DNA from 2 places in the Ruminococcus sp. 1001136sp1_2201st1_G3_2201SCRN_220225 genome. Region 2 is predicted to be linked to the other one. Evidence: riboswitches for the same ligand, from Rfam matches in the RefSeq annotation. Region 2 holds a riboswitch; the other holds the start of a gene.
What was found. A riboswitch is a leader RNA that binds a small molecule or an ion and turns the genes downstream of it on or off. The one in region 2 is predicted to bind thiamine pyrophosphate.
Positions count from the first base shown of each region.

Region 1: linked by a shared signal. The riboswitch ahead of thiD (bifunctional hydroxymethylpyrimidine kinase/phosphomethylpyrimidine kinase) and the one ahead of AB5642_RS00250 (thiamine-binding protein) in region 2 are both predicted to bind thiamine pyrophosphate.

Region 1 is NZ_JBCOME010000078.1:1,680-15,037, forward strand. Features, by position in the region: gene AB5642_RS18150 (glucosamine-6-phosphate deaminase) at 1-491, opposite strand, end outside; gene AB5642_RS18155 (carbohydrate ABC transporter permease) at 497-1,348, opposite strand; gene AB5642_RS18160 (carbohydrate ABC transporter permease) at 1,345-2,238, opposite strand; gene AB5642_RS18165 (ABC transporter substrate-binding protein) at 2,259-3,563, opposite strand; gene AB5642_RS18170 (N-acetylglucosamine kinase) at 3,560-4,561, opposite strand; gene AB5642_RS18175 (6-phospho-beta-glucosidase) at 4,586-5,842, opposite strand; gene AB5642_RS18180 (LacI family DNA-binding transcriptional regulator) at 5,929-6,942, opposite strand; gene AB5642_RS18185 (alpha-glucosidase) at 7,306-8,979, shown strand; gene AB5642_RS18190 (alpha-glucosidase) at 9,126-10,793, shown strand; TPP riboswitch at 10,865-10,970, shown strand; partial or broken gene thiD (bifunctional hydroxymethylpyrimidine kinase/phosphomethylpyrimidine kinase) at 11,173-11,961, shown strand; gene cytX (putative hydroxymethylpyrimidine transporter CytX) at 12,107-13,282, shown strand.
Region 2 is NZ_JBCOME010000001.1:29,779-48,759, reverse strand. Features, by position in the region: gene AB5642_RS00270 (DNA topoisomerase III) at 1-1,065, shown strand, start outside; gene AB5642_RS00265 (YkgJ family cysteine cluster protein) at 1,281-1,952, shown strand; gene AB5642_RS00260 (AAA family ATPase) at 2,404-3,888, shown strand; gene AB5642_RS00255 (NUDIX domain-containing protein) at 3,981-4,487, shown strand; TPP riboswitch at 4,692-4,798, shown strand; gene AB5642_RS00250 (thiamine-binding protein) at 4,944-5,240, shown strand; gene AB5642_RS00245 (ABC transporter permease) at 5,209-5,991, shown strand; gene AB5642_RS00240 (ABC transporter substrate-binding protein) at 5,984-6,991, shown strand; gene AB5642_RS00235 (ABC transporter ATP-binding protein) at 7,106-7,858, shown strand; gene AB5642_RS00230 (Na+/H+ antiporter NhaC family protein) at 8,036-9,361, shown strand; gene AB5642_RS00225 (DUF6783 domain-containing protein) at 9,456-9,590, opposite strand; gene AB5642_RS00220 (DUF6783 domain-containing protein) at 9,555-9,647, shown strand; gene AB5642_RS00215 (MFS transporter) at 9,749-11,101, shown strand; gene AB5642_RS00210 (alpha/beta hydrolase) at 11,256-12,254, shown strand; gene AB5642_RS00205 (helix-turn-helix transcriptional regulator) at 12,497-12,634, shown strand; gene AB5642_RS00200 (ATP-binding protein) at 12,728-14,623, opposite strand; gene AB5642_RS00195 (DNA cytosine methyltransferase) at 14,598-15,677, opposite strand; gene AB5642_RS00190 (very short patch repair endonuclease) at 15,674-16,108, opposite strand; gene AB5642_RS00185 (DUF4928 family protein) at 16,115-17,050, opposite strand; gene AB5642_RS00180 (DNA cytosine methyltransferase) at 17,043-18,146, opposite strand; gene AB5642_RS00175 (helix-turn-helix domain-containing protein) at 18,124-18,420, opposite strand; gene AB5642_RS00170 (hypothetical protein) at 18,417-18,981, opposite strand, start outside.

The sequences.
Region 1 (13,358 bases), on a different contig from region 2:
TTACATTCTGCTTCCAGATCTGTCGCATGAACATCAAACAATGTCATCTGCTCTTCCTTGATTCCAAGAGGTCCGTACAAATGTTTGTGCAAAAAATGAGTACAGTTTTCAGACTCATCTTCCAGGTCCAGCCACTCATCCAGGGAAACGAATTTCGCTTTTGAAAAATCAATCTCTCCTTTATCCTGCATCTCCTTCAAGATTTCACAGGTTTTCACAACTGTCATTCCAGCGGGAAAACAAAGAAGTGCATCTGGTTTCTTTTCCAGAGTCTCCTTCACCAGCTCCGCACAACGCCGAGACATATCTTTTTCACTGTCATAAATCTCTGTGACTGGAAATTTTCCAGGCAATTTTGCTCCTAGCAGTTCTGCATTATGCTCCATACAATAACACACACTCTTTTCTTCAATATTTTTTTCAATACATTTTCTGCAATTTCCATGCACACTGCAAAGAATGTGCGGACATTTGCAATACATCTTTTCCATAGGTCTTACCCCTTTACAGCACCTGCTGCCAGACTCTCCTGAATATTGTTGCTCAGGAATGCATACAGCAAAAGTGTAGGAATTGTTGCAATTGTCAGACCAGCTCCAATAAGCCCCCATTTGGTAGAATACCTGCCAACCATATTGTTTACACCTACTGTGATGGTCATCCACTGGTCACTGTTGATGAATGTCTGTGCCAGCATCAACTCATTCCAGGAATCCAAAAAGTTCAGGATTGCCACAGTCGAGATGATCGGCTTAAGTAACGGGAGGATGATCTTAAAAAAAATCTTATACAGACTTGCTCCATCAATAAACGCAGCCTCTTCCATTTCTTTAGGAATGGTTTTCAGGCTTCCGCTGATCAGCAGGATTGCCATTGGCAGGTTAAATGCCACATACGGAACGATCAGAGACCACAAGGTGTCTCTTATTGTCTTTAAGTTCCGGTACAGTGGCAGAAGTACTGCCTGAAGTGACAACATCATTCCCAGAAGGAACAGAATGTAAACCACTGAGCTAAGTTTCCATTTCAGTCTGACCAGAGCATAGCTTGCCATAGACGCTAATATTGCAGTGGCTACAATGGTTACAGCTGCAACCAATAAACTGTTTATCAGATACTTATAAATATGTGCCTGTCCGAATACTGTAGCATAATGCTCCCAATGCCATTCCTTCGGAAGTCCGATGATATTCCCTCCAAAAATCTCAGCATTGCTCTTCAATGAGAACGTGAACAGCCAATACAGGGGGAATAACTGGATTATCGTCCAGAAAATCAGGCCGCTATACATAACTACCTTTACAGGTGTCAATTTTTTTCTTTGTTTGCCCTCTTCCTCTATTTTCATGAATCGCTCCTATATTTCCCCATGATTTTTTTGAATATAAACTGTACTCCAAATGTAAACAAAAGACATATGATAATAATTGCGATTGCAACCGCACTTGCGTATCCGTAATGGTTGCTGGAAAAAATCTCATTATACATCATCAAAGACAGTACACTGGACGCATGCATTGGTCCTCCGCCAGTTAAAATAAAAATCATATCAAAAGACTTCAAGGAACCAACGATACAAAAAATTGTTACTGCCTCAATCATCGGAATAATAATCGGCATAATAATTTTCGTAGAAATCTGAAGTTTAGAAGCTCCATCAATCTTTGCAGCCTCAATAATGTCTGATGAAATGGATTTTGCCGCGGAATAAAACAGCAACATATTGTAACCAATATCTTTCCAAATCATTGGAATAAAACAAGCTACCAGAACTGTTGCGGAAGACCCCAGCCAATTCTGTTTCCATTCTGGATGGCCAAGCCATTCAAAAAACACATTCAATAATCCATAGGATGGATGATAAATTTTCATCCACAAGTTTGCAATTACTGTACTGGATATAATAACCGGTATGAAAAAAGCATTGCGGAAAAAGTTTTCTCCCTTTACTCCATTCACCAATACCAGAGCCAGCAACATAGAAATTGGCATCTGAATTAAAACGGAAGCAGCCGCTAATAATAACGAATTTTTTAAAGAAAGAAGGAAAACCGGATCCTTGAACATTTCTATGTAATTATCCAATCCTACAAATGTTCCTTCAGAGATTCCGTTCCATTTCAGCAAACTGTAATCAGCCGACTGAATGATCGGAATGGCTACAATCAGGAGAAAAAGAATCAAACCTGGCAAGATGAAGAAACATATGGCTTTTTTACTGCGCAATGCTTTTTCCATATTAAACCTTTACCTTTCTGTTATTCTGCTAATGCTTCCTCTTTCGCCTGCTCAATCTGGGAAGCAAAATCTTCAGGTGTTATACTCCCTTCAATAACCCCCTGAAGTAAGTTATAGGATGCATCAATTGCAGAGCCTGTGAGGAATGTGTCCCACGCAAGTACATATCCGGTAGAATCCTGAATCAGTTCTTGAACTTTGGCAAGAGATGGACTGATATCAGCATCACCTGTATCAAGATCTGTCCAACAAGGAAGGGAATCGCCAAGGATATACGCTTCTTTTGACATGTATTTTGTCATTCCATATGCGAAATCAAATGCTTCATCCGGATGCTCAGTTGCGTTGTTTATCATAAAGAAATCAATAACACCACCAGAATACTGAGTTGTATCACCTTTTCCATTTTCAACTGATGGGAAAGTTGTAACTACAATCTCGTCCTGTGAGCATGCATTGTCTGGACTGTCAACACTCTGTGCTGCCCAGCTTCCGGCGAAAAACATTGGAACCATGCCACTGTAGAACAGTTCCTCTGCTTCATCAGAAGAAATTCCAAGTGTACCCTCCGGGAATGCACCAGCTTCGTTCATTTCCGCAAGAAGTCTTGCAGACTCTACGATTTCAGGAGTATCCAGTGTAGCGTCACCAGCAAGTGCAGAATTCATATAATCAGCGCCAGCGGTACGAACTGCCAGCATATTTTGGATCATTCCAATGTGCCAACCGTCTTTCGCGCCGAGAACCATTGGGGTAACACCGTTTTCTCTGAATACTTTGATGCATTCGATCATCTCATCATAAGTAGTCGGGATTTCCAGGTTATTTTCGTCGAAAATCCTCTTGTTGCAGAAAAGAACACCAGCCCACTGTTTCAGCGGTAAACCATAAGTCTGATCATTATATGTACAATAGGTTGTTGCCCCTTGAAGCAACTCATCATTTACTCCATATTTCTCGTAATACTCATCTAACGGAAGTACAACGCCTGCATCTACATAAGTTTTTGCATATCCTCCACCCCAGCAGAAGAATACATCTCCCTGTGAGCTGTCAGCTGCTGCTACTCTAAGTTTAGTTGTCTGATAATCAACCTCCTGTGTTGCAATCTCTTCGATATGAATGTTTGGATGTTCCTCTTCGTACTGAGCAATATAATCCTGTACAAGCGGGGCCATTGGTTGTCCCTCCGGCCAGATGTCCCAGAATTTTAAGGTAATCTCTTCATCTGTAAGCTGGACATCATCTGCCGCGCTTACACTTACTGCCATGGATGCTGCCATAGCTCCCACCAACAGTACGCTTAACATTTTCTTACCTCTCATGTGTTGTCCTCCTTTACATTACGTAAAATATTATATTTATTTTTTTCTTTTTCTATTTCTGCATATACTTCGGACGGTACTTCTTCGTAATGATCGTCCAGACCCATAAGATAGGCTCCCACAATAGGCTCATATACGGAGTCTATGATATTTATATTTACTGCTTCCTTTTTCAATTCAGATTCAACAGTTTCCCGAAGGGCCGGTACCTTACATTTGAAAATACTTCCAGATAAAACAATATCTACCTTCTCATCCAGGATATCCAACTGTCTCATTCCAGAAAGAATATATGGAACAATTCCCCGGGCAAAGTCTGCGTAAACCTCCGTAGCAACCTGATCTCCCTCCATAGCAACCTTCTCAACCACTTTGGGGAGTCCCAGATAATCCGATGAACCAATTCTGTGATCCACTCGCATTTGCAGAAGTTCATCTACAGAGTCTGCATGAAACAACTCACATAAATAATCCTTTAGTACAGTTGGTGTCCCCACCCCCGCCTGCGCATCAAACACCTTTTGTACAGCAGCCGCTCCAATAGATGCTCCGCCTTGAACAGAATCCGGAATATAATATCCAAAAATGATTTCCCTGCTACCATTTCTGACTGCACAGTTCACACCGGATCCGGCACAGATAATTCCACATTTGTCGCTGGCTGTTGCTGCTCTCATTGCAATAAGACAATCATTCACGATAGAGATGTGTGAAATCTTAAAATGGTCATACATAGCATTCTGGACAAGTTCTTTTTCATAGGCCCAGTCGATTCCGCTCATTCCGCCATATAATCCGCTGATATCCTCATATGCAAGTCCAGCCTGATCCAGAGCTTCATCAAACGCTTCCTTTGCTGCTTCCATCGCCATTTCCATTCCGTTAACAGAATGAACAGCGCCAAAGCTTTTTCCCATTCCAAGGATATGTCCGTATTCATCTCCTACTATTGCAGCAGTTTTACTGCCCCCTTGGTCTATTCCCATAAAGTATTTCATACAAATCCTCGCTTTATGTTCTGTTTATTTAAAAAACTGAGGTAAAAATTCCTTGCTACCCTTTAACAGGTCCGGAACAAGCTTCTCAACAACAGAGTATTCTCTTACTAACGGATGTGCCAGCAGTGCCTGTTTCATCTTTGTTACATTACCTTCAACAGCAGCTTCCACTGCAAGCATCTCATAATTCTTAACCTCGCTGATCAATCCCCAACACGGTGCAGGAATATAAGATTTATGAATTGGAGCCATACCGCGTTTGTTTACCAGGCAATTTATCTCAACAACTCCATCATCCGGAAGGAATGGTACAGCACCCTTATTCTGAACATTTACAACCATCTCAGTATCTACATTGTTGTAAACAGCATTTACAAAGTTCATGGCAACTTCTGAATAACCACCGCCGCCTCTCTTATAGAGTTCCTTCGGAATATCTGCATTGTTCTCATCTGCATAGCCTGCAAATACAATTTTCTCAAGATCCTGTACGTATTCGCCTCTTGTCTGGCTCTTTGCTTTCAGTTCTTCAACTCTCTGACCTGTCTTATAGTAATACTGTAAATACGGGCTGGTCAGACAGCCAAGAAGCTTCTGGATATCTGCTCCCACATCATCATTTGTCTCTGCCAGAGTCTCAAATTCTTTTTCTGTGACCGGTCTTCCGTCAATAGTGATGTGACTGATAAAGTTCAGGTGATTCAGTCCTACATAATCGTACTGTACACGGTTGTAGTCGATTCCCATGCTTCTTTTTGCCCACATTTTCGGGAAAATACCGCCAGAACAAAATCCTGCGATGTTTGCGTTTGTGTAACGTTTTACAGCTTCTGTCACAAGCCCTGCCGGATTGGTATAATTGATCAGCCATCCATCTGGAGATGATTTCTCCATATGTCTTGCAACATCAAGCATGACCGGAATGGTTCTGAACGCTTTCATCATTCCACCAGCACCTGTTGTTTCCTGTCCGATCAGACCATATTTGAGAGGGATTTTTTCATCCTTAACACGCTGTTTGTTACCTCCTACACGGATCTGAGTATCTACAAAAGCTGCTCCATATAAGGCATCATCAATATCTGTAGTACTTCTTATCTTGATTGGAAAGTCTCTCTTTGCAGAGTAGCGCTTGCAAAATCCTTCCATCACCTCAAGTCGGTGTGAATCGATATCATATAATACCAGCTCATCAATCGGTAAACTTTCTCTGCGAACAATCATCTCATCTAGCAGTTCTGGTGTGTATGAACTTCCAGCTCCTACAATTGTAAATTTCATAGTGTCCTCCTTTTTGTTTAACGTTACACATTTTATCTAAAAATAAATTATCAGTGTAACCTGACAATTTATTTTCGTTCTGGTTATTAATTTTCTTTTCTGGTTGTCTGACGAATAACCAGATTGGGATAAAACATTTTCTTTTCTTTTATTTCTTTCTTCTCTTTAATATCTGAAATCAGAATATCTACAGCTGCTTTTCCCATATCGCTAAGAGGCTGTCTGACAGTTGTCAGGGGAACATAAGAAAAATTGTGGTTTCGCGGCTGATCATCGTCAAATCCAATCAGCATCACATCATCCGGAATCCGAATTCCAGCTTCTAAAAGAGCTCTCATACCCCCGTAGGCCGTCTGGTCGGAACTGAAAAAAAATGCATCTGGAAGATCTGCCTTTCGACAGGTAGAAAGAAATTCCTTAAGAGTATTGTAACCCTCTTCTTCGGACCATCCAGACTGAAGTATCATAATATTGGAAGCACCGTGTTTTTTCATGGCACTCAGATAACCTTTCTGCCTTCTTCGCGCAGCCTGTCGGTTCTCATCACCGGCAACATGGGCGATATTCCTGCATCCGCATTGGAAAAGATAGTCCACAGCCACTTCGGAACCATATTGATTATTTAGCAAAATATTATTTACATTCAGGGAACCCATATCATTCTCAATCAGTGCAAATGGAAAATGTGATCTGGCAAGCTTAGTGATCAATTTCTTATCATCTAAGGCACTTCCGTAAATTAGGATTCCATCAACCCTTTCCTGCATGAAAAAGTTTATATAACTGCTCTTCTTCTCAGTACTGTTCCCAGCACTACAAAACAGAACATCATAGCCAAGCTTTCCCACTTCTTCTTCAATAGCCTGGATTAAATCAAAAAAATACGCATCACATAAAGTATCTACTACAACACCAATGGTGTTAGTTGTCTTCAAGACCAGCGATCTGGCAAGTCCATTGGGTGTGTACCCAAGTTCATCAATCGCTGCCTGTATCTTCTGGCGGGATTTCTCGCTGACTCCATATTGATTATTTACGACTCTGGATACAAGTGTAGCTGAGCACCCGGCTTTTTTTGCTACATCGGTTATAGATACCATATATTCTGACCTCTCGAATGTAATATATGTAATATTTGTTTTGTTTAACGTTAAACATAGTATATTCCAGTATTTGCAAGATGTCAACTGATTATTTGATATTTTTTGTTTATTTGTTTATGTTATTATATTTTGCAATATATTTATTGTGCATTATATACTATATTTTCTTGTGTATCGTAACACATTATATGTTTGTTGGATTTTATATATATTTCTATAATTTTAAACTCGTTTGAATTTAAGGGACACGTTCTGGTCAGAATTTCGTAATTTTTAATCAAATTAAGGGAAGTATTTTTCTTTTCATGTATGTATAATGTACTTAGTTCAAAGATAATCATTATATATAAGGAGACATAAATGAATAGCACGGAAAAAAAATGGTGGAAGGAAGCTGTGGTTTATCAGATTTATCCACGAAGTTTCATGGACAGCAACGGGGACGGAATTGGAGATTTAAAAGGAATTATTGAAAAAATTCCCTATTTGAAAGAGTTGGGCGTAAATGTAGTCTGGTTATCTCCCATTTATCAGTCCCCAAACGACGATAATGGCTATGACATCAGCGACTATCGCAGAATCATGGATGAATTTGGAACCATGGATGATTTTCAGCAGCTGCTGATGCTTTGTCATGAAGCTGGAATCAGACTGGTAATGGATCTGGTCGTTAATCATACTTCTGATGAGCATGCCTGGTTTGTGGAAAGCCGTAAAGACAGAACCAATCCTTACCGCGACTACTATATCTGGCGGGATCCTGCTGATGGAAAAGCGCCCAATAACTGGGGTTCCTGCTTCGGAGGTTCTGCATGGCAGTTTGATGAACAGACCGGCCAGTATTATCTTCACTTTTTCTCAAAGAAACAACCAGATCTGAACTGGGAAAATGAAAACGTAAGAAATGCAGTTTATGACATGATGAAATGGTGGCTAGACAAAGGCGTAGACGGCTTCCGCATGGATGTGATCAGTCTGATTTCCAAAGACCAGGAATTCAAGGATGGAGAACCGGAGCTTACTGGCTACAGTAGTTTTAATGTATGTGCCAATGGTCCAAGGGTTCACGAATTTCTCCAGGAAATGCGGCGTAAGGTATTGTCCAAATACGATCTTCTCACAGTTGGTGAATGCACTGGTGGCACTTTGGAGGAGGCTAAGAAATACGCAAGCAGTGATGAAAAGGAACTGAACATGGCATTCCAGTTCGAGCACGTAACTCTTGATGCTGACACGAACAATAAATGGGGACTGAAGCCTCTGAACCTTGTAAAATTAAAAGAAATCATGACCAAATGGCAGGTTGGACTTGAAGGCAAAGCGTGGAACAGTCTGTTTTGGTGTAACCATGATCAGCCTCGAATGGTTTCCCGCTGGGGAAATGACAGAGAATACCGTGAAATTTCCGCAAAAATGCTTGCCACCTGCCTTCACATGATGCAAGGTACCCCTTATGTTTACCAGGGCGAAGAACTGGCTATGACAAATATGCCCTTTCAGGATCTTTCTGAATTCCGTGATCTGGACAGCATTAACGGCTACCACGAAATGGTGGAAGTAAAGAAGCTGATGACTTCCGAGGAGATGCTTACTTCTCTTCGCAAAAAAAGCCGTGACAATTCCCGAACTCCAATGCAGTGGGATGACAGCACCAATGCAGGCTTCTCCACCGGTACACCATGGATAAAAGTAAATCCAAATTATACGGAGATCAATGCCAGAGAGCAGCTCCAGAGACCGGATTCTGTTTTCCATTATTACCAGAAACTGATTCAGCTCCGTAAACAGCACGAGATCATTGTTTACGGAAAATATGAGCTTCTGGACGGTACAAATCCTGATGTATACGCCTACACCAGAGCTCTGGATAATGAGAAGCTGCTGATTGTATGCAACTTTACCAGCAAGGAACTAGACTACCCCATTCCGGAAATGTATAAAGACGGAAGCTGTCTGATTTCCAATTATCCAGACAATACCATTGGTAATAAGCTTCGTCCCTATGAGGCATATGTATTACATATAGAGCTTTAATTCTTTTCAGTAACTGTTCAGAAGGCTTCATTCCGCAAGGTGTTTTTGTGAACATACTGAACAGTTACTCTTTTCAAATATTTCATAACTGCTGTGCATTGTCAAATATGCTCCGCAGCTTATTATACAAGGAGGAATCATTTATTATGGAAAAAAAATGGTGGCAGGATAAAGTAGCCTATCAGATTTATCCGAAAAGCTTTTATGACACAAACGGTGATGGAATCGGCGATCTGCCGGGAATTATTGAGAAACTGGATTATTTAAAGGAGCTGGGGGTTGACATTGTCTGGCTTTCCCCCTGCTATCGCTCCCCTCTTGCCGACCAGGGATACGATATTTCCGATTATTACGACATTGACCCGCGATTCGGAACTATGGAGGATATGGACCGCCTTATCGCAGAAGCAAAGAAGCGGGACATGTATATTGTCATGGATCTGGTTGTAAACCACTGCTCTGATGAGCACGAATGGTTTAAAAAAGCCTGTAAAGATCCGGATGGAAAATACGGCCGTTTCTTCTATTTAAGAGACAAAGAAGATGGTAAGCTTCCTACTAACTGGCGCTCCTATTTCGGAGGTTCGGTATGGGAGGATCTGCCTGGCACCAACAAACAGTACCTTCATGTTTTTCATAAAAAGCAGCCCGACCTGAACTGGGAAAATCCAGAGCTCCGTGAGGAAGTATATAAAAATATTAACTGGTGGCTGGACAAGGGTCTTGGCGGTTTCCGCATTGATGCTATCATTAATATCAAAAAAGCTCTTCCTATGCATGATTATGAGCCTGATCGTGAGGACGGACTCTGCAGCATTAATAAAATGCTGGAGGAAGCTACCGGAATCGGAGAATTTCTTGGAGAAATGCGTGACCGCACCTTCAAGCCTCACGATGCTTTTTCCGTAGGTGAGGTTTTCAACGCAAAAGACGAAGAGCTCCCGGATTTTATTGGAAACAATGGTTATTTTTCTTCTATGTTCGACTTTAACGAAACCATTTTCGGAGGTTCTGAAAAAGGCTGGTACGATTGCAAAGAAATCACACCTGACGACTACAAGCGCTGCTGTTTTGAGACACAGGCCAAAATGGGGGATTTCGGATTCGTTTCCAATATTATCGAGAATCATGACGAGCCTCGCGGTGTCAGTCACTATATTCCAGAAGGTGATTGCTGTGACACAAGCAAAAAAATGCTGGCAGCATTGAATTTCATGCTTCGTGGACTTCCCTTTATTTATCAGGGACAGGAGCTTGGCATGGAAAATATCCCGTTCAAATCTATTGACGAGGTAGATGATATTTCAACTCTGGATGAATATAAAGTTGCACTTGACGCCGGACTTACCCCGGAAGCAGCTTTGAAAGCTGTTGCCCGCCGCAGCCGTGACAATGCCCGTACCCCCATGCAGTGGACTGGTGAGGAAAATGCCGGATTTACAGCTGGTACACCGTGGCTTCGGGTAAATTCCAATTATACCGCAATTAATGTGGAAAAAGAGACGATTGATCCAAATTCCGTACTTAATTTCTATAAGAAACTGATCGCTCTTCGCAAGGATCCGGAATATAAAGAAACCGTTGTGTATGGTGCTCTGGAGCCCTTTATGGAAGATCGGCATAATTTAATGGCATACTACCGTAAAGGAGATAAAACTTTGCTTGTGGTTGGCAATTATCAGTGGGATGAGCAGGAAATTACACTTCCATCAGAATGCAAAAAGGTGCTGATCAATAACTACCCGGATATGGTTCTGGATGGAAATTCAGTTAAGCTGCATGGATATCAGGTGCTGGTTGTGGAGTTAGCGTAAACGATTTTCACGCTTGGTATTTATTGTATTCCAACACCTTATTGACAATTTTTCCCATTATTACTATAATAACAAAAGAACAGGGGAGCTTGTACACAGGCTGAGAGGAAATTGTGAATTTCGACCCTATTACCTGATGCGGATAATGCCGCCGTAGGAAGTCATCATGGGTTTGATTTTTTTCGGAGACACCTCATTGGGGTGTCTCTTTTTTCATATGGCAGCAATGCAGCGTTCGGCTGGGGGCACCACTTTCGGACGCTATATAAAATTAATGCATACATAACAACAGTGCCGGTTTGTAAAAAGATTTTTTCACGTTATAACTCATAACTCGTGGAAACTGCTTCAAACAAGGCCAAGAGAAAGGAAGAAAATTATGAGAACAGCATTAACAATCGCTGGAAGTGACTCCAGCGGAGGCGCCGGTATCCAGGCTGATATCAAGACAATGATCAGCAATGGAGTATATGCCATGAGTGCGATTACCGCACTTACCGCACAGAATACTACCGGTGTAACAGGTATTATGGAAGCAACGCCAGAATTTCTGGCAGACCAGCTGGATAATATTTTTACAGATATTTATCCGGATGCAGTGAAGATTGGAATGGTATCTTCCAGCGCTTTGATTGAAACCATTGCGACAAAGCTTCGCCAGTATGAAGCAAAGAACATTGTAGTAGACCCGGTTATGGTCGCCACAAGCGGAGCCAAGCTGATCAATGATGAAGCCATTGAAGCCCTTAAAAGTCAGCTTCTTCCAATGGCCACAGTCCTGACACCGAATATTCCGGAGGCAGAGGTTCTGTCCGGAATGAAAATAGAAACTGCCGAGGATATGATCAAAGCCGCTGCTGCCATCGGAGAGAAATACAGCTGTGCAGTGCTTTGCAAGGGTGGTCATCAGCTAAATGACGCCAATGACCTTCTGTGGCGCAAAGGCGATTACAAATGGTTCCAGGGAAAGCGGATCAACAATCCAAACACTCACGGAACAGGATGTACCTTATCCAGTGCCATTGCTTCTAATCTGGCAAAGGGATTTGACCTGGATACTTCCGTGGAGAGGGCAAAGAAATATATTTCCGGAGCACTTGCTGCTATGCTGGATCTTGGAAAAGGCAGTGGTCCTATGGATCACGGATTTGCAATAAAAAATGAATTCACACTGTCACATGACGAGATTACGGCAGAAGCCTCTGTCTTCACAAATGGGGAATCAGGCGTGTCAGCAAAACAAGCAGCCTCTGTCACTGCAGAATCTGAACTCTCAACCGTAAAACCGACACCAGATAAGGAGGCGAAATAACATGACCGAAAAACGTACTTCCATTTTTGAAAACGGCCTGATCTGGTTTGGCGCTGGTGTTTCCCTGGCGGAAATCCTCACTGGAACCTATTTTGCCTCACTTGGCTTTGGAAAAGGTCTTCTTGCCATTATCATCGGACATATTATTGGCTGTACCCTGCTTTTCCTCGCCGGAGTAATTGGCGGAAAAACACGCCGCAGTGCAATGGAAACTGTAAAAATGAGCTTTGGGGAAAAGGGCGGGATTTTCTTCTCCTTCCTGAATGTACTTCAGCTGGTTGGCTGGACTGCTATTATGATCTACGACGGAGCTCTGGCCGCAAACGGTGTGTTACATACCGGAAGCTGGGTATGGTGTCTGGTAATCGGTGCACTGATCGTACTGTGGATTTTTATCGGCATCACAAACCTTGGAAAAATCAACACCATCGCTATGGCAGCACTTTTTATCCTTACACTGGTACTCTGCAAGCTCATCTTCTTTGATGGCGGGACTGCACTTGCCATTGGCGAGGAAGCCATGTCCTTTGGTGCTGCGGTTGAGCTTTCTGTTGCAATGCCACTGTCCTGGCTGCCGCTGATCAGTGATTATACCCGCGAGGCGAAGGAGCCAGTGAAAGCAACTGCTGTAAGCTCTATTGTTTACGGTCTTGTAAGCTGCTGGATGTATGTAATCGGTATGGGTGCAGCGATTTATACCGGTGAATCCGACATTGCTCAGATTATGGTGAAAGCCGGACTGGGAATTGCAGGCCTTCTGATCATTGTATTTTCCACTGTTACCACCACATTCCTGGATGCTTACTCCGCCGGAATTTCATCTGAATCTGTATTTTCCAAAATTAATGGAAAATATGCCGCAATTGCCGTAACCATCATCGGAACAATTGCTGCAACTGTGTATCCAATGGACAACATTACCGATTTCCTGTACCTCATCGGTTCTGTATTTGCACCGATGATCGCCATTCAGATTGCAGACTTCTTCCTGCTGAAACGTGCTGACAGTCTGGGCGAATCGGTTGACATAACAAATGCGGTAATCTGGGTGATCGGATTTGTGCTGTACCGAATTTTAATGAGAATTGATATTCCTGTGGGAAATACACTGCCAGATATGGTGGTTACCATTCTCATTTGTATGATCGTGCGAAATGTTTTAAAGAGTAAAAAATAGACTTTCACTTTAGAGTGTATTGGATAAAAGACTTTCTGCAAGATATGCATCACGACTTATGAGAGATTTTGCCCGG
Region 2 (18,981 bases):
ATGACAAATGAAGAACGGAAGATTTATGATATGGTTGTCCGTCGTTTCCTTGCAGTTCTTTATCCTGCAAGCCAGTATGAGCAGGTGACCATGGAGGCGAAAGCGGCAGGAGAAACTTTTGCAGCCAGCGGCAAAGTGATAAAGAGCATGGGCTGGAAGGAAGTTTACGAAGGCGGAGCAGATGATGATTTGGAAGATGAGGCGGATGATGAGAAAAAACTGAAAGACCAGCGTCTTCCGGAGATGAAAACCGGAACCAGACTAAAGATTTTGAAAACTTCCTTAAATACAGGAAAAACAAAACCGCCAGCAAGATTCACAGAGGCAACTCTTCTTGCAGCTATGGAAAATCCGGTGAAATTTATGGAGACAAGAGATAAAGAAGCGGTGAAAACCCTTGGAGAGACTGGGGGGCTTGGAACCGTTGCCACAAGAGCAGACATTATTGAGAAACTTTTCCATTCCTTTATGATGGAGAAAAAAGGCAATGAGATCCATATTACCTCAAAGGCAAAACAGCTTCTGGAGCTGGTGCCGGAAGACCTGAAAAAGCCTGAGCTCACAGCTGACTGGGAGATGAAGCTTTCCCAGATTGCAAAAGGCAGGATACGTCAGGGGGATTTTCTTCACCAAATCCGTGACTATACCTGTGAAATTGTAGATGAGATCAAAACCGGGGAGGGCACGTTCCGCCACGACAATCTTACAAATAAAGTATGTCCGCAGTGCGGCAAAAAACTTCTGGCTGTCAATGGAAAAAACAGCAAAATGCTGGTATGCCAGGACCGGGAGTGCGGCTACCGTGAAACGATTTCCCGCACTACCAATGCCCGTTGTCCAAAATGCCATAAACGTATGGAAATGTATGTGAAAGGTAAGGAAGAGACGTTTGTCTGCCAGTGCGGTTATAAAGAGAAGCTTTCCGCGTTCCAGGCAAGACGCCAGAAAGAGGGCGCAGGAGTAGGCAAGCGTGACGTGCAGAACTATCTGCGCAGGCAGCAGAAGGAGGCAAATGAGCCGGTGAATAATGCTTTTGCACAGGCATTGTCTGGAATTAAGCTGTAAATACAGAGGATAGATAATACGGAGATGCTGTTGATGGCAGCATGTTATATTACTGTTCACTGGCAATGTTCCGCGAGACGTTTTTTGTGAATATCGTTTACAGAAAAAACGGGAATCTCAGCGGGAAATCATGGGAATGCATGATTTCTGTGCATCGCGAAGTGAACCGTAACCTTGTTTGTCCACAAAAAAATAAAAGAAAGAGGAATTTGCATATGCGCCGAGAAGTATCTTTGGAAGAGATTTCCGACGGAAGACTTTATGAATTAAACGATATGGTAAAGGCAGACTGCCAGGATTGTGCAGGATGTCATGACTGCTGTGAGGGAATGGGGGATTCAGTTGTGCTGGATCCCATGGATGTGTACCGCCTGTGTACGAATCTGGGAAAAACACCGCAGGAACTGGTAAGCGCAGGGCTGATCCAGTTTGATGCCATGGATGGGAACATTCTGCCTCATCTTTGCATGAGTGGAAAAAACCAATGTTGTGTTTTCCTGAATGAACAGGGACGGTGCAGCATCCATGACTTCCGTCCTGGTTTCTGCAGACTTTTCCCATTGGGACGTTTCTATGAAAATGGAGGATTTAAGTATTTTCTGCAGATCCATGAATGTAAGAAGACAAGCCGGAGCAAGATCAAGGTAAAGAAATGGATCGACACTCCGGATCTTCGCCAGTATGAAAAGTTTGTAGCTGACTGGCATTATTTTTTGCTGGATGTGCAGGAGGTTCTTTATAATGCCACAGATGCCCAGCTGATCAAAAATCTGAATTTATATGTGGTGAATCGTTTTTATATGAAAACATATGAAGTGGGCAGAGATTTCTATGAGCAGTTTGAAGAAAGACTGACAGAAGGAAAGCAGCTGTTAAGTCTGGCATAATTGAATAGAAAAACTCCCGGAACACTTGAGCCTGTTTGAAAAATCTTACAGAAAGCTTTTTCAGACACGCTCTAGAGCGCCCGGGAGTCTTTTATTTTTAGATTGCAGTATTCCATTAGAAGCTTTGGGAGGGACTATGGTGTCTGCGCACTAAAAATCAGAAATATATATCAAATGTTAAGTGAAAATCAAATTGTTGAAAAGTAGTCCGTATAATAGAATACACGAATTTCTCCATTTTGGCAAGAGATTTTTTGTAAAAAACTAAGAAATGCCAAGATATATAAAAAATAAGATAGTTACTGGTCACAAAGTGAACAATAATACAAGACAATGCTGCATTATGAAACAGGCCAACTCATTCTGGACATTAGAGAAAAATGTTGTTATAGTAGATAAGAGAAATTAGAGAAATATATCCCTTTAAATACACAGGAAAGAGGAAAAAGCTATGCCAGTATTTGATTTCAGCGGTGCTTCTGCAAGTAAAGCGGAGGCAAAGTGTACTTACACAACATTTCACAGCAGCCATACGAAGCCTTCACCGGAGCAGCCGATCATGGTGCTTGACAATAAAGAGAGACAGTGGAAACATCATTCCTGCGGTGTGTTTACCAATCCGGTAAACCGTACTGCTTTTGATTTTAAGGAAGAAGACGGTAACCATACAGCAGATGTGGTGAAAATTGATTCCAGATTTACCAGTCTTTTGAAATGGCTGGGAGACAGCAGGATCAATGTACGTTTGTCTGGTACTAACAGGGAGGACGGATATGCGGTATACCGCATTCGCGAAACTGCTTTTGGCGGCGGCACAAAGCTTTCTGCAGAGGATGGCTTTCTGCAGTTTATGATTGAGAGACTTCTGGAGAGTAATGCACCTGCTGAGGCAGAAGAGGATGAGGAACAGGAGGAAAACGGTGATGAGATGAAGCTTACCAGCATTCAGAGTATTACCGATTTTATGACCTGCGCAGGCAAAACACTGCCGGATAATATCAGACTCTGGACCAGAAGAAATCTGGCAGTGGCAAGATCCAGTGAAGTTTCCCAGGAAGAGCGCCATCATGCACAGAGGGCTCTTTCTATTATGTTGAATATCCAGTGGAAGAACAATTATTTTGAAGCAATCGATCCTGTTGAGGCAAGGAGAATCCTGGATGAAGAGCTTTATGGAATGGAGCGTGTGAAACAACGTATTATCGAGACGATTATCCAGATCAACCGTACACATACCCTTCCGGCCTACGGACTTCTTCTGATCGGACCTGCCGGTACTGGCAAATCCCAGATAGCCTATGCAGTTGCAAGAATCCTGAAACTTCCGTGGACTACGCTGGACATGAGCTCAATTAACGACTCTAAGCAGCTTACCGGAAGCCCCCGTATTTACGCAAATGCAAAGCCCGGAATTATTATGGAGGCATTTTCCATGGCTGGTGCCTCTAATCTGGTATTTATTATTAACGAGCTTGATAAGGCAAATTCCGGCAAAGGAAATGGAAATCCGGCAGACGTACTTCTTACCCTTCTGGACAATCTTGGATTTACAGATAACTATATGGAGTGTATGATCCCAACTGGCGGTGTTTATCCAATTGCTACTGCAAATGACCGTGACCAGATCAGTGCACCGCTGATGTCCAGATTCGCAGTAATTGATATTCCGGATTATACAGCTGAGGAGAAGAAAGTAATCTTTTCCAGATTCTCTCTTCCGAAAGTTCTTAAGAGAATGCATATGGAAGAGAGTGAGTGCATTATCACAGAGGGGGCGCTGGAGGCAATCATCCAGCGTTATTCCAATACTTCAGGTATTCGTGATCTGGAGCAGGCAGCAGAGCACATTGCGGCAAATGCACTGTATCAGATCGAGGTCAACCATGTAGAGAAGGTAGAGTATACCAGAGAGATGGTGGAGGAACTTCTGAAATAGAAAAGATGAATTATTATATTCGATAACAATATTCGCAAAATAATCATAATATAAAAATATACAAGAGAAACATATAACAGGAGTGATAAAAATTGGAATTCTGGGACATCTATGATATTAACAAGAAACCTACAGGCCGCACCATGAAGCGAAACGACTGGTGCTTAAAAGACGGGGAATACCATCTCACCGTACTTGGAGTAGTGGCAAGACCAGATGGTACGTTTCTCATTACCAAACGTGTGATGACAAAAGCCTGGGCACCAGGCTGGTGGGAAGTTTCCGGCGGTGCAGCACAGGCAGGGGAATCTTCTTATGATGCTGTACTCCGCGAAGTGAAAGAGGAGACAGGCCTTGATGTAAGCGGTGCGCAGGGCGGCTATCTTTTTACTTACAAAAGAGAGAATCCAGGGGAGGGAGACAACTATTTCGTAGATGTTTACCGCTTTGTGATGGATGTGAAAGAAGAAGATCTACACCTTCAGGAAGAAGAGACAGACGGCCACATGTTTGCCACTCTGAATCAGATCAAGGAATTTGCAGCCCAGGGAAAATTCCTGCACTATGACAGTATTCAGGCTGCCTTTGAGAATCTGTAGATTTATTATATATTCTGCAGGAAATAACTGTGATATGCAGGGAGATTTTTTTTACGAATTCTGATGAAATGGGAATATTAATTAGAGCGTGCTGGTCAGACTGCGAGCAGTACAATTCTGTTAAGGGTATGTAAAATATAATTGAGATAAAAATAGTTTCTTGTAATTTGAAGAAAGGTGTATTATAATAAGCAACGAAATCTGAATAAAGACCAGGGGAGTTTCAATTGAGAAGCTGAGAGTAAGGTAGTCCTTAGACCCTTTTAACCTGTTGGATCATGCCAGTGTAGGAAGTGTTTAACGATGTAATTAGGAGCATTTGTCTGGATGGCAGGTGCTCTTTTTTCATACTGACTGACAGAGCCTGTTCAGTTCCGTCACAGTTTCAAGAATGGTTCTTATTCGATTTTTAACGCAAAGTCCTGTTTATGGGACAGAAAATAGGAGGAAAAGAAAATGAACGCAAGTGTAGCAATTCAGGTACTGCCAAATGTACAGGATGAAGAGGAAGTTATCCGCATTGTAGACGAGGTGATCGCCTACATCAGATCCACTGGTCTGAACTATTATGTAGGACCATTTGAGACCACCATTGAAGGTGATTACGACCAGCTGATGGATATTGTAAAAGAGTGTCAGCATGTAGCTGAGCGCGCAGGCTGCAAGGCTATGAGCGTATATGTTAAAATTGCATATAAACCAGAAGGGGATGTACTTACCATTGAAAAGAAAGTTACCAAACATCACCAGTAAGATACCTCCAATTGCAGCCATGGCCGTGATTCTGCTTGGCTGGGAAGTGGTAAGCATTTCGGGAATTGTTCCCTCCTACATGCTTCCATCTCCGGTAGCAGTGCTGACAGCCCTGTTTGGCGATCTGCCAACCATACTTTTCCATGCGAAATTCACTTTGCTGGAATCCTTTTACGGACTTCTCATTGGAATCGCGCTGGCATTTGTGTTTGCAACTATGATGGATCGGTTCCGTGTAATGGATCAGGCATTTTATCCGATCATGATCATTACGCAGACCATACCGACCATTGCCATTGCGCCAATTCTGGTGCTTTGGATGGGATTTGGAATGGCACCTAAGATCACTCTGGTTGTGATCACCACTTTTTTCCCAATTACAATCGGACTGCTGGATGGATATAAAAGTGTGGATCCGGATGCCATTCGTCTGATGAAGGCCATGGGAGCCAGCCGGGCACAGATTTTCCGCCATGTGAAATTTCCAGGTGCTTTGCCCCAGTTTTTTTCCGGGCTGAAAATATCTGCTTCCTATGCAGTTGTAGGAGCAGTTGTTTCTGAGTGGCTGGGTGGATTTAACGGACTTGGTGTTTATATGACCCGTGTAAAAAAAGCATATTCTTTTGATAAAATGTTTGCAGTCATTATCTTCATTGTGATCATCAGCCTTTTACTTCTTCTGGCAGTAAATATTGTCAGCCGGATCACAATGCCATGGCTGCAGGTAGAAAAGGAGAAAAATCATGAATAAGAATCTGAAAAAAGTAATCGCACCAGTTGCAGCGGCAGCTATGGTGCTTGCAGTTCCTACAGGTGTATACGCAGAAGATGGTGCACAGGAGAAAATCACATTCTGCCTGGACTGGACACCGAATACCAACCACACCGGACTTTATGTAGCACAGGCAAAAGGCTACTACGAAGAAGCTGGTCTTGATGTGGAAATCGTTCAGCCACCGGAAAATGGTGCAGCCCTTATGTGCGCAGCAGGTCAGGCTCAGTTTGCGATCGAGGCCCAGGATACCATGGCTGCTTCCCTTGCACTTGACGAGCCTCTTGGAATCACAGCAGTTGCAGGAATCATTCAGCACAACACCTCCGGAATCCTTTCCCGAAAAGGTGACGGAATTGATAAACCAGCCGGACTTACCGGAAAAACCTATTCCACATGGGATTCCCCAATCGAGCTTGCTGTGCTGGAAAATGTTGTAAACGGCGACGGCGGAGATTTCAGTCAGGTTACCCTGATCCCTAATGATATTACAGATGAGCCTGCAGCACTTGCTGCCAATCAGACGGATGCCATCTGGGTATTCCAGGGCTGGGGCGGAATCAATGCTGACGTAGAAGGTGTAGACTGCGACTATTTTGCATTCTCTGATATCAATCCTGTATTTGACTACTACACACCGGTTATCATTGCAAATAACGACTATCTTGCTGAGAATCCGGATCAGGCGAAAGCATTTATGGAAGCAACTGCAAAGGGATATGAGTTTGCAGCAGAGAATCCGGATGAGGCAGCACAGATCCTCATTGACGGCGATAATACAGGCTCTCTGAAGGATGCTGAAGAGCTTGTAAAGAAGAGTCAGGAATTCCTTTCCACAAAATACATTGACGATGCAGAAAGCTGGGGCGTAATTGATGCAGACAGATGGAATGCATTCTACAAATGGCTGTATGAGAACCAGCTTTGCGACAAGGATCTTACTGGAGTCGGATTTTCTAACGAGTATCTTCCACAGTAAGGAATGAAAGAGAAAGAAATTAACGCATAGAGCTATTCTGTCAGGCAAATTTACCCCAATTATTGCGGAAAATGGAACTGGTTATGGAAGTAGCGCTGTGTATAAGGAACGAATATGTCATCAGAACAAAATAAAGTAATTTTACGAGCAGAACATATTTCAAAAACATACGGTGAAAAAAAGGTTTTGGAGGACATTTCCATTCATCTGGAGCAGGGGGAGCTGGTTTCCCTTCTGGGAGTCAGCGGTTCCGGAAAGACCACATTGTTCAATGTTCTTTCCGGTATTATCCCGCCTGATGAAGGAAAGGTCTATCTGAAAGATCAGGATGTGACTTCCACTCCTGGAAGCATCAGCTACATGCTGCAGAAGGATCTTCTCCTTCCCCACAAGAAAATGATCGACAATGTAGCACTTCCCCTTGTACTGAAAGGCATGAAGAAAGCAGAAGCCAGGGAAAAGGCCAATCCGCTTTTTGCAGAATTTGGTCTGGAAGGCACCCAGTATCAGTATCCAAGCCAGCTGTCCGGCGGTATGCGACAGCGTGCGGCTTTGCTTCGAACTTATTTAAGTTCCAGCGGAGTTGCCCTTCTGGATGAGCCTTTCAGTGCCTTGGACACGCTGACCAAGGCCAGTGTGCATAAGTGGTATCTGGAGGTTATGCAGCATATTGATCTGTCCACCTTGTTTATCACCCATGATATTGACGAGGCCATTCTTTTGTCCGACAGGATTTACATCCTGAACGGAACTCCGGGAACCATCAAAGATGAGATCGTGATCCAGGAGAGAAAACCAAGGGCAGAGGATTTTGCATTGTCAGAAGAATTTTTGGAATATAAGAGACAGATTATTAGCAAGCTGTAGTTTTTCGGTTGATGAAAATAAAACTTCCCGGCAGGTTTCATACTACCTGAGTTTGAGCGCTCAGAAGCAGAAGCCTGCCGGGACTTTTTATGTAAAATATCCAGTTGACGTGCTATTGTGAAGCCGGCACAAAAATGGTACTATTAGTACTATAACGAAGAAGGAGAAAAATGTAGGATGAGGAAAAATGAAAAAAGAAATGGAAAAGCACTGCTTCCTATAGTAGTGTTTGTTGTTTTGTATCTGGGGCTTGGCATATTATTTGAGTATGGTCTGGATATCGAGATGGGATTTTATAAAATTCCCGTTGTCGTTATATTTCTGGTTGCATTACTTGTTGCCTGTATACAGAACCGCGAGCTTAAATTGGATGATAAGCTGGAAGTTATGGGGATGGGAATCAGTGATCCTAACATTATTACAATGATCATAATTTTTATGCTGTCAGGTATTTTTGTAGGTATAGTCGGAAGAACATCTGCAAACAGTGTTGCATATTTTATTTTGTCACTGGTTCCGCCTCAGTTTGCAGTTGTTGTGCTTTTTGTGGTCAGCTGTTTTGTTTCTCTTGCAATGGGTACCTCTGTAGGAACAATTACGCTGATCGTTCCAATTGGAGTTGCAGTAGCAAGAGTATCCGGATTTGCACTGCCGGTTTGTATTGGTTCCGTCATGAGCGGCGCCATGTTTGGAGATAATCTGTCATTTATATCAGACACAACCATTGCTGCATGTAATGGACAAGGCTGTGAAATGAAAGATAAATTTAAGGAGAATTTCTTTATTGCACTGCCAGCTGCTATTGCCAGCATTATTATTCTGCTGGTTTTGTCTGTTAAAAATTATAATGGTGGATTCATCGAAGAAAAATATGATTTAATACAGATCATTCCTTATATTCTGGTTCTTATAGGTGGAATCATCGGATTTAATGTATTTTTCGTGCTGATTACAGGTATTCTAAGTGGCTCAGTTATTATGATTGCAACAGGAATGATAGCACCCACAGACCTGATCGGAAATATGGGAACCGGTGCTGCCGGGATGTTTGAAACCAGTATGGTTGCGATTCTGGTAGCTGCAATCTGTGCCCTGATCAAGGAGTATGGTGGATTTTCCGCTTTATTATACTGGATAAAGAAAGTGTTTAAAGGAAAAAAAGGCGGGCTCCTGGGAATGGGACTGTTAGTTGGGCTAATGGATATTGCAACTGCCAATAATACAGTTGCGATCGTTATGGCGAACCCGATTGCAAAGGAAATGTCAAAGGATTACGGTATCAGCGCCAGAAAAGCTGCTTCTATCCTGGATACATTTTCCTGTATTTTTCAGGGGATTTTACCATACGGAGCGCAAATGCTGGTTGCTGTTTCTGCTGCAGCCAGTTTAGGAGAAGTGGTCAGCGCATTTGATATACTTCCAATGCTGCTGTATCCTTATATGCTGCTGCTTAGTTCACTTGCTTTTATATTTACCATGAAAGTTCCGGATGGCAGACAGTGAATGGAGAAGCCTAAGCCTGTGCTCACACATACCTATCTGCTCTGCAGAATTGAGGAAGCGTATGAGCTCTTTGAAAATAAGAGAGATGGCGTAATTAAAGTGGCTGTGGAATGCTGAATAAAATCCGCAATCTGCACGCCCACTTTGCGGTATATTCTACCCGAATTCGGTTGCTGCCCGCTATGGCGCCCTCATCCGGATAAAATCTTCCACAAATTGTGACGCACATCTTGCAGAAAGCCTTTTTCAAACACTTGCAAGTAAATTATTACCTATAAAACAGTAATAAATTCTGTGAAAATTGTGCAATAGTAATGATTCGTATATTGTGAAGCGGGCACAAAAATGATACTATCATTATATAAAGAAGCAGGAGGTAAGTACGTGATGAAGAAACTTACAACAGCAAAAATATGGCAGTTTGCAGCAGGTCAGTTTGGATGGGCAATGTTGTCCGGAATCATTTCAAACTGGCTTGTGTATTTTTATCAGCCAGATGAAACCGCCATCAGCCAGGGGCAGAACGTATTTATTCCACAGGGACTGGTGGTGCTTGGCATTTTCACTATTATCGGAGGAATCACAGCCTTCGGGAGAATTTTTGATGCTTTTACAGATCCTATGATCGCGTCCTGGTCGGACCGGTGTACAGCCAAAGATGGACGGCGAATTCCATTCCTGAAATGGGCGTCCTTGCCTCTGGCACTTTCCACAGTGCTGGTGTTCTGGTCCCCGATTAATGAGAAAAGCTGGCTCAATGCAGCGTTTTTGCTGGTGATGGTTCTGGCCTATTACCTTTCCATTACAGCTTATTGCACACCGTATAATGCCTTGATTCCGGAGCTGGGACATACTCAGCAGGAGCGGCTTAACATTTCTACGGTGATTTCCTTTACATTCATTGCAGGAACTGCAGTTGCATACCTGGCACCAACTATCTGGGGTGCATTTATCCCGGCATTTGGACGTGTTGGCGCCATCCGTGTCACCTTCACGCTGATGGCAGTGGTGGCATTTATCTGCATGCTGATACCGGTATTTTGCATTCGGGAAAAGGATTACGTGGACACAGTTCCAGCAAAAGAGTCTGCTTTTCGCTCCCTGACTGCTACGTTTAAGAATGGAGAATTTTGTAAATTTGTGGGCTCCGATATTTTTTACTGGATCGCCCTTACCATGTTTCAGACAGGTCTGCCTTTCTTTGTGACCAGCCTTCTGAAGCTGCCGGAGACGATGACAACCCTGTATTTTGTGGGGATGACAGCATTGTCTTTGGTATTTTACATTCCGGTAAATAAGCTTACCCCGAAACTGGGTAAGAAAAAGATGATTCTATTTGCATTTGCTGTATTCAGTTTGGCTTATTTCTATACAGGATTTATGGGAAAAATGAGCTTTATTCCGGAAACCGTACAGGGATTGATCCTGACGGTGGTGGCAGCGCTGCCGATGGCGATTTTCGGAATTTTGCCCCAGGCGGTTGTGGCAGATATCGCCCAGAGTGATTCCATCACATCCGGAAGCAACAGGGAAGGAATGTTTTATGCGGCAAGAACCTTTGCATTCAAACTGGGCCAGAGTCTTTCCATGCTGATCTTTACTGCTGTTTCTACGATTGGAGCAGGAGAGGGAACTGGTTATAGAATCGCAGCCTTTGGCGCAGCGGTGTTTTGTATGGTGGGCGGAATTATTCTGGTGTTTTATAATGAGAAGAAGATTAATGGGATTATTGGGGGATAGTAATAAAGTATTAAGCCCTTCGTAAATTGTAACACACATGTCGCAGCACGCCTTTTTCAAAGATACTTTTGAATAAGTTGTGTTATCAGGAATGTGTGAATCGTGATGATTGTTTTTTATGATTTTATAAGCTGCTTGTAAGAGGAGTTTTGGAATGAAAATAATACAGGAAAACGAATATTTAGATACTATGAAAAATGAGGTGGAACCTTATTTAAAGGCTCATTGCCGAGAGGGGTACATTCCAGGAGCAGAAGACATTTACCATGAGAAAAATGGAATTATAGGAAAAATCCATGTGAAACGTTATCTGGCAGATGATCCAAAAGGGGTGGTTGTAATCAGCCACGGCTTCACAGAAGGTGCGCCAAAATATGAGGAGATGATTTACTATTTTTTACAGGCTGGCTATCACGTATACATGCCAGAACATATGGGACACGGCCAAAGCTACCGCCTGACAGCAGATCCTTCATTGGTACATATTGATATCTGGAAGCGGTATGTAAGGGATTTTTTGAAAGTATGCCACGAAATCAAAAGGGCATACCCGAAGCTGCCCGTGAACCTTTTGGCCCACTCCATGGGCGGTGCAATCGGCGTAATCGCCGCAGCCTGGGAACCCACTCTTTTTCATAAAGTGATATTAAGCTCGCCTATGATCAAACCGCTCACCGGAGGTGTGCCCTGGCCGTTGACCGTACTGATCGCCAATGCAGAATGCCTTTTGGGAAAGGAAGAGTCCTATGTCTTAGGCCAGAAACCCTACGACGGAACCGATACCTTCCAAACCAGCGCTGGCACCTCCGAATCTAAATTTGCAAGGTACAACGACCTGAGAAAAGAAAAACAGTTTCTCCAGACCTGTGCACCATCCTATGGCTGGCTGAAAGCAGCCATAAAAATGAGCTGGTATTTAAGATACCACGGCTGGAAGAAACTCCGGTCTCCTCTGCTCATTTTCCAGGCCGAAAAAGACGATTTCATATCCGTCCGCGCACTTCAGAAATTCGCAGCGAAAATCAGAAAGCGCGGTGCAGCTCCCTGTGAATATTTCTACATGCCCGGGACGAAGCATGAGATATATTGTGGCGGGGATGAGACGATGGAAGTATATTGGGATAAAATAGAAAAGTTTTTGGAAGAAAAATAAGTTTGGCGTTGCCTATAAACGAAAATTAGTCTCCTTAATCAAATATAAAAAATCTGGTTGAGGAGAAAGTTTTGCTTATAAAGTAAATAAAAATTGACAAAACAGCGTGCTTTTGTTAATTTTTATGAACATAAAAAATCAATAATTATAAGAAAGAAGTTTATCAGCGTAGGAAACTCTACTTTGCGTAGGTACTCAAAAAGTCAAATTTGTTATAGAATCTGCACATGGAGGTAGATATTATGAACCAATATGTTACAAGAACCATAATTAAAGAATTACGTGAAAGAAACAAAATGACACAATTACAGCTTGCTGATAAGCTGGGAGTCACAGACAAAACAATTTCCAAATGGGAAACTGGAGTTTCCCATAGTTAAAGATACCGCATCAGACATAACAACGCCACGCTTATATAATATTAAAAGCACGCCCAAATTACTGATTAGTAAAATTGGGGCGTGCTTTCATATTTAACGAGGTGTAACCTTTACCAATGTTGACAAATGATCCTTGTTTTCCTGACGGGTTCTTTTTTTATAGCCCAATTTATCGCATATATATTCGATTTTTTGAGCAAAAATGTCTACGCTCAATTTTGACATATAAAGATTACCGTCATCATCTCTAGAACTTGAATGCCATTGCTGTTCATCGTCTAAAGGATGTTCGGGGCGAAAATCGTAAATGTTAAATATTTTATGCTCAACTTGAGTTATCCATGCTGCGCCAACTTCCATCAATGCACCCCATGAACTTTTCGTATTATGACTTGTAACGAAAATAACATAAATCTTTTGCGTAGAATAACTATCAACAAAGAAATCTCGCAAATAGTCGTATATCCCACTTTTTCCTACGTCGCCTTCTGGGATGCGTGATACTTCATCATCACAGTTTGTATAAATTATATCTTCGGGCGGTACGTTGTTAAATACCAACATATTGTAAATAATATCCGCCAAATCCTTGTCTCGATATGTCTGACTAATTAGCAATTTCTTCTTTTGAGAATCAATAATGCTTTTAATCCCCATATCCGGACTGTTGGTGTTTATTTCATCAGAAAGTATTGCCTCTACTTCATCAGCTTGCTCTGTACTAATACCTAAACGAGAAGAAATTTTTTGAGCTGCTTTCTTAGCGGTGTTTTTTCTGAAAGTATCTACCGACTTTTTAAATGAAGCTTCGTTTTGACGTTGCTGTTCTAGCTTTTTTTCTTCTTTTTTCTTTTTGCCCAAAGACACAAACAAATCTCGCATTTTCAAGATATCAGGCAATAAAGTTTTTCTAACATAATCTAGTACCGCCTGATAGCGAGGATCATCCGTTTTATATCCTTGACGATTGCTTAGAGCCATATCGGGTAACTCCGTCAGTTCAAAAATATCAACATGAAGTTGACCTACGACATAGACTTCATTCAATTTATTTTGTCCAACAACAGGAAGTATATTAAATTCGCCCATTTTTTGGTTGGCATACAGAGAAATAAAATTATCAGGAAAATCCGTTAACTCTACTTTTCTGCCGCGAGTTGATGTATAAGTTCCTATCCATCCTTTGATTTCTACGTTATATGTATGTTCAACACCAGATTTGTCATCCATACTAATGGGCATTGTTGCTAAAGGTTTATTTTTGCGGAGTTCTGCTATTTCATTTCCATATGGCGTCTGGAAAAAATCATTAAGATATGTAAATTCATCCCCTAAAGTAATTAGAGTAGAGAGTTCTGAAATCATTTCCTTATCAAAGTTCTCAATGGTTTCCGCTTCCGTTCCCCGAATTAGGTGAATTTTAAACTTCTCATTTACTAACGGGAATATCTTAAGTAAATTGCGTTTAATTGCCTTTAATGTACTATGAAGTTTGTACTGCGGATTCTGCATAACGACAGAAGTACCGTTGCCAGATACTCTTTCGAAAGAAATTTGCTCGTCAGTGAGCGGCACAAGTAAATTATTGTCGTTTATATGGCGAGATAATACAAACCCTGATTTTTCTCCATTTGAAATCGTCTTTATAAGAACGTTCTCAGAAACCGATAGGGCAGCTAGTTTTCCTACGCCTTTACGCCCCATTTTCTTCCGTTTCATAGGGGTTAGAGATTCGGCATCGGTATTTCTAGAAACCGCGGCAACATTAAGGTATTTCTGGATATCGCCGTCAGCATATGACATTCCTTTGCCGTCATCTTCAACGGTAATATCATCCTTGTTAGCAATGATATATACATTGTGGGCATCTGCATCGTAAGCATTAGCAATTAATTCAGCTAGCACATAATAAATGTTTGTATACAGGCTTGGACCTAATAATTCCAAAATACGGGGATCAATATTAAGTTTGTATTCTTTCTCTTTCATTTGCAATCGTCGCTTTCTTTTGTCTCTTTTTAGGTAAACTTCTAATTATACTTTCTCCAATCACTTCGCCCAAACGAGGCGGAACAGCATTTCCTATATGGCGTGCTATTTTCCTTATCGGAACTTCAACATTGCTAGGCGAAAATTGATAATCAGGAGGAAAAGACTGTAAAATAGCGCCTTCCCGTAAAGTAATCGCCCTGTCCTGTTCTGGATGTCCAAAACGTCCGGTTCCATAACCGATAAATTGTGTGGTGATAGTAGGAGACAAATCATCCCACTTCATTCTACCATATACTGATGCATAAGTTTTTCCGCCTTCTTTTTTATGGCAGTTTAATACTAAACGTTCAGGCCAATCACGCCATGTACCGCCGGGAACGGAATGTTGTATTCGTTCCAAATTGATAGGAGAGAGTGCTGGCGAAATATGAAGCCTATCGTTTTCATTTGCCTCTCCAGCGGAAATTCTCGGTAAGCTACCAATAGCGTCTCTAACTGTCAGATGTTTTTGATGTGTTGCATCAATAAGTTTTATTTCTTTGCGACGCGACGCAAGCAAAATCAACCTTTTTCTCCGTTGCGGTACGCCATAATTTGCGACATTTACAACTTGATAATTTACAATATAATTCAAGCCTTCTAACGTGGAAACAAAATCTTTAAAAACTTTTTCTTTTTCTAATTCTGGCACATTCTCCATTGATACTATGTGGGGACGAGTTTCTTCCACCAACCGCCCAAATTGGTATAGTAATTTCCAGTCTTTATGTTTAGAACGGTTTTGCTTATCTTTTTGATGGCTTGAAAAAGGTTGACATGGCGCACATCCGACGAGTATTTTAACGTCAGCGCCTCGCAAAAGGGCGCGTATTTCTTTTCCTGTGACATCTTCAACGCTTTTATGAATAAATGTGCAGTTGTTGTTGTGAGTATAAGCGTATTCGCAAGAATCATCAATATCAATTCCTGCTACAACTGGAATTCCCGCTTTTTGCAAACCATAGGTAAGCCCGCCTACGCCGCAAAATAAATCAACAGCTTTAATTGTCATCGTTGTGTCCTTTCAGAAGAACGACTCAATATTGACTGAATTTTTTCGACTAATATAGTTTCGTTTCTCTTTTTTAATTCGCATTCCCAAATACGCAGAACTTTCCATCCGCGTGCCTCAAACATGGCAGTCACATCTTTATCGTGCTTCATATTACGTTCGCATTTCTTTTGCCAGTATTCCTTATTTTCTGCCGGGCGTGTATTTCGGCAATCATGACCATGCCAAAAGCAACCGTCTACGAATACTGCAACTTTTTCTTTTAGAAACACAAAATCGGGATGTCCTTTGACCGGATAATTGCGCTTCCATCCAGTAATACCATTCTGTTTAAATATGTCTATCAATCGCAGTTCTGTTGATTTGTTCTTTTTTGATTTAACTTTTCGCATGATTTCAGAGCGTTTTTCATTATTAAAAATATCCGCCATGATAAATCATCTCGCCTCAAACTCAATGCGAAGGCTCGGATCAGTTTCAGCCTCAAGAACAATTTCGTTATAACGACCAATAATATCTGAAAGCGTAGAATTTCTCTTGCTTTCATCAAAAAGGCTATGTTCATATACATTGGACGAAAGGAATTGCTGAATATCCCAAACCTCAACGCGCCCGGCAAGGCCCGCATCTTCCGCAAGATTTAATGCTGTATGTACACGCTCAAAAATTGTAATGATGACAGGATGGCATCCGCCGCGCAAGTTCGCCTTGCATTTTTCAATCAGCAAAGCGCCGGGCATTGTTGTACAATGGATAATCGTGTTGTTTATAACAAAATCGCCGCTTCGTTCAGTTGGCGCGTCCGCAACAGAAGCGCCATGAATCTCAAATGCATTTTCAGGCATAATAAGACATAATTTCGCGGCTACTAAGTGCTGCAAAACCGTTCCCAAATACTGCGTTCCCGGATTTTGTTTCTGACGTTTCTTAGCCTGTTCAAATAGTTCGTCTAAGTTTGCTCCAATAGTTTTGGAAGTATCGGCGGTCAAAACAAACGGCTGATTTCTGAAATATTCTCTAACTTGTTCCGCCCAAAATTCTTCCACGATTGAAAAATCAACAGTTTCTTCTTCGTTCCATGCGTTGAGAAAATCAACGTACTTTATCATTAACCCCATACTTCCGCGACTGGTGCGCCCGCCTTCTGCGGATAATTGTTGTGTAATGCCATGCTCTTTTAATATTTTTTTGAGATTACCGCCGCCAAGTCCAGCAACCTGTCCTTTACTGCTTGTTTGAAAATCGTCTGGATTTAAGGGAAAATCCTTGTTCTGAACAAGTCGAGTAAATTGAACTACTAGCGACAGCGGCCCTTTCGTATAGATATTATTTTCCTCTTGAAATGCTTTTAATCTTTCTTCTGTACTAATCATCGTATACGGCCTCCGCAAGTTTTGTTAGGAAATTTTCTCCTATGAATTGAGCTACCGGCATTGCGACAGCATCTCCCATCGCTTTATAACCATCGTTGTAGCTACCGGGGAGAATAAAACTATCCGGCGCTCCCATCAATCGAGCGGCTTCACGAACAGTCAATAGGCGAGCATGAATCTCATCATTTTTTTTCACAACTAAATACTGTTTGCTACTTCCGCCTTCTGGCGTTCGTAAACAACCGGCAATACCATCGAAGCGCAATTCTAGCTGCTGCTCTCCATGACGTGTTCGGCGATAGCCCGTAGCATAAACCGTGTCATGCTCATTTAGCTTGATCTGGTGCCGTTCTGGAACAAGCGGCAGGACAGTATCTTTATCAAATTTTGTTTCTTCTTCAATAATATCTTTTAATGTGCTGTGGCGGCGCGGAGGTTTCTCCGCTTGCCACCAAATCCATCCGGGTAAAGACCGACCCAAATCAGAGGCAGCTTTATTATGCAGCCAGCAAGGGGCATCTCCGGTCAGATACGCCGGGATTGCATATCCATGTTGCACAGCAATAACAAAAACCCTCGGTCTTGACTGCGGAACAAAATGGGAAGCGTTTAAAACGATAGCTCCACAGTCGTAACCACGCTCCACAAGTGCCATATGGAGAACCCGATAATTATCGCCGCCATTTGTGGAAAGCAAGCCGGTTACATTCTCTAAAGTCAATATTCGTGGCTTTTCTTCCATCTCATCCAACACACGTAGCCATTCCCACACCAATCCGCTTCTGGATGCGTGAATACCGCCTAAAGAACCAGCCAAAGACAAATCCTGGCATGGAAAACTGGCCCAAGATAAATGAGCAAAAGGCAAATCCCTACCATTCACATCTTTTATGTCGCCAAGTTCAAAATGTTCGCAACCAAAATTAGCTTCATATACAGCCGCTTTCTGTTCGCTAATATCGTTAGCCCAAATTGGTGCAAACATACCTTTTAAGCCGTAGGCGACTAAACCGCTTCCGGCAAAGAATTCATGCATTGTCCAAGGCGCGGAGGACAAGTCGATATTTTGTTTTTTATACAGAGTGCGTTGCAGCAAACTTTTTTCCTCCCGTCTTATTTGAAGTTCGTTTGGTATTGGTCGGTTTTTGAGCATTCTCAGGAATAATCCAAATGTGGCTCATACGCATAGCGCCAACAATTCTGTTCTCTTTACAAAGAATTTGAACTTGACGCGGCGTTACGCCCCATTTTTCAGCAGCTTCCTGAACTGTTATATACCCATTCACTTGCGGCACCTCGAACCTGTATTTTGGATTTTGAAAACTGATATAATTATATTCGTTTGAGCGAAATAAAGCAAGGGATTTCAAGAGGATTTCTCGGCCAATTCTACAATAATACTACTCTGCTGATACAACCAGTCCGTAAATTCTTTCGGGCTGGCTGTTCTTTCTTTTACAGCCCGTTTTCTCTGCAACGCTTCTTTCTTGAACGCTTCAAAAGCGGTCAGCATTTCTTCCAGCCGGTCAGCCGGGAAGCCCGCTGTCCTTTTTGCCTTGTTGATCTTGTTGCGCCAGTTCTGGCACTCGTTTTTGTAGAGCAAATCGTAGTTGTTTTCTCTTGCCCTCTCGTCAAACTCCCTCTTGTTTTGAAGTGCCTGCTTCTTTCTGCATTTGTCGTTGCACAGTTCGTACCGCTGGCTTTTTGCGAGGAAGATATGTCCACAGACTTTGCATTTTCGGAAGCACAACCCCCAATCATTCAGCCGGTTCAGATAGTAGGTTATCAGCGGATAGAACGTGGTATAGGCCGCGACACATTCTGTCGTACGCCGGTTGTCCGGATACCAAAGGTCAAGCCGTGTTTCCGCTGCCGGTACGGAGCCGAATATCCGGCTGGAAATATGGAACGGCTGCGGCCTACCGGTATCG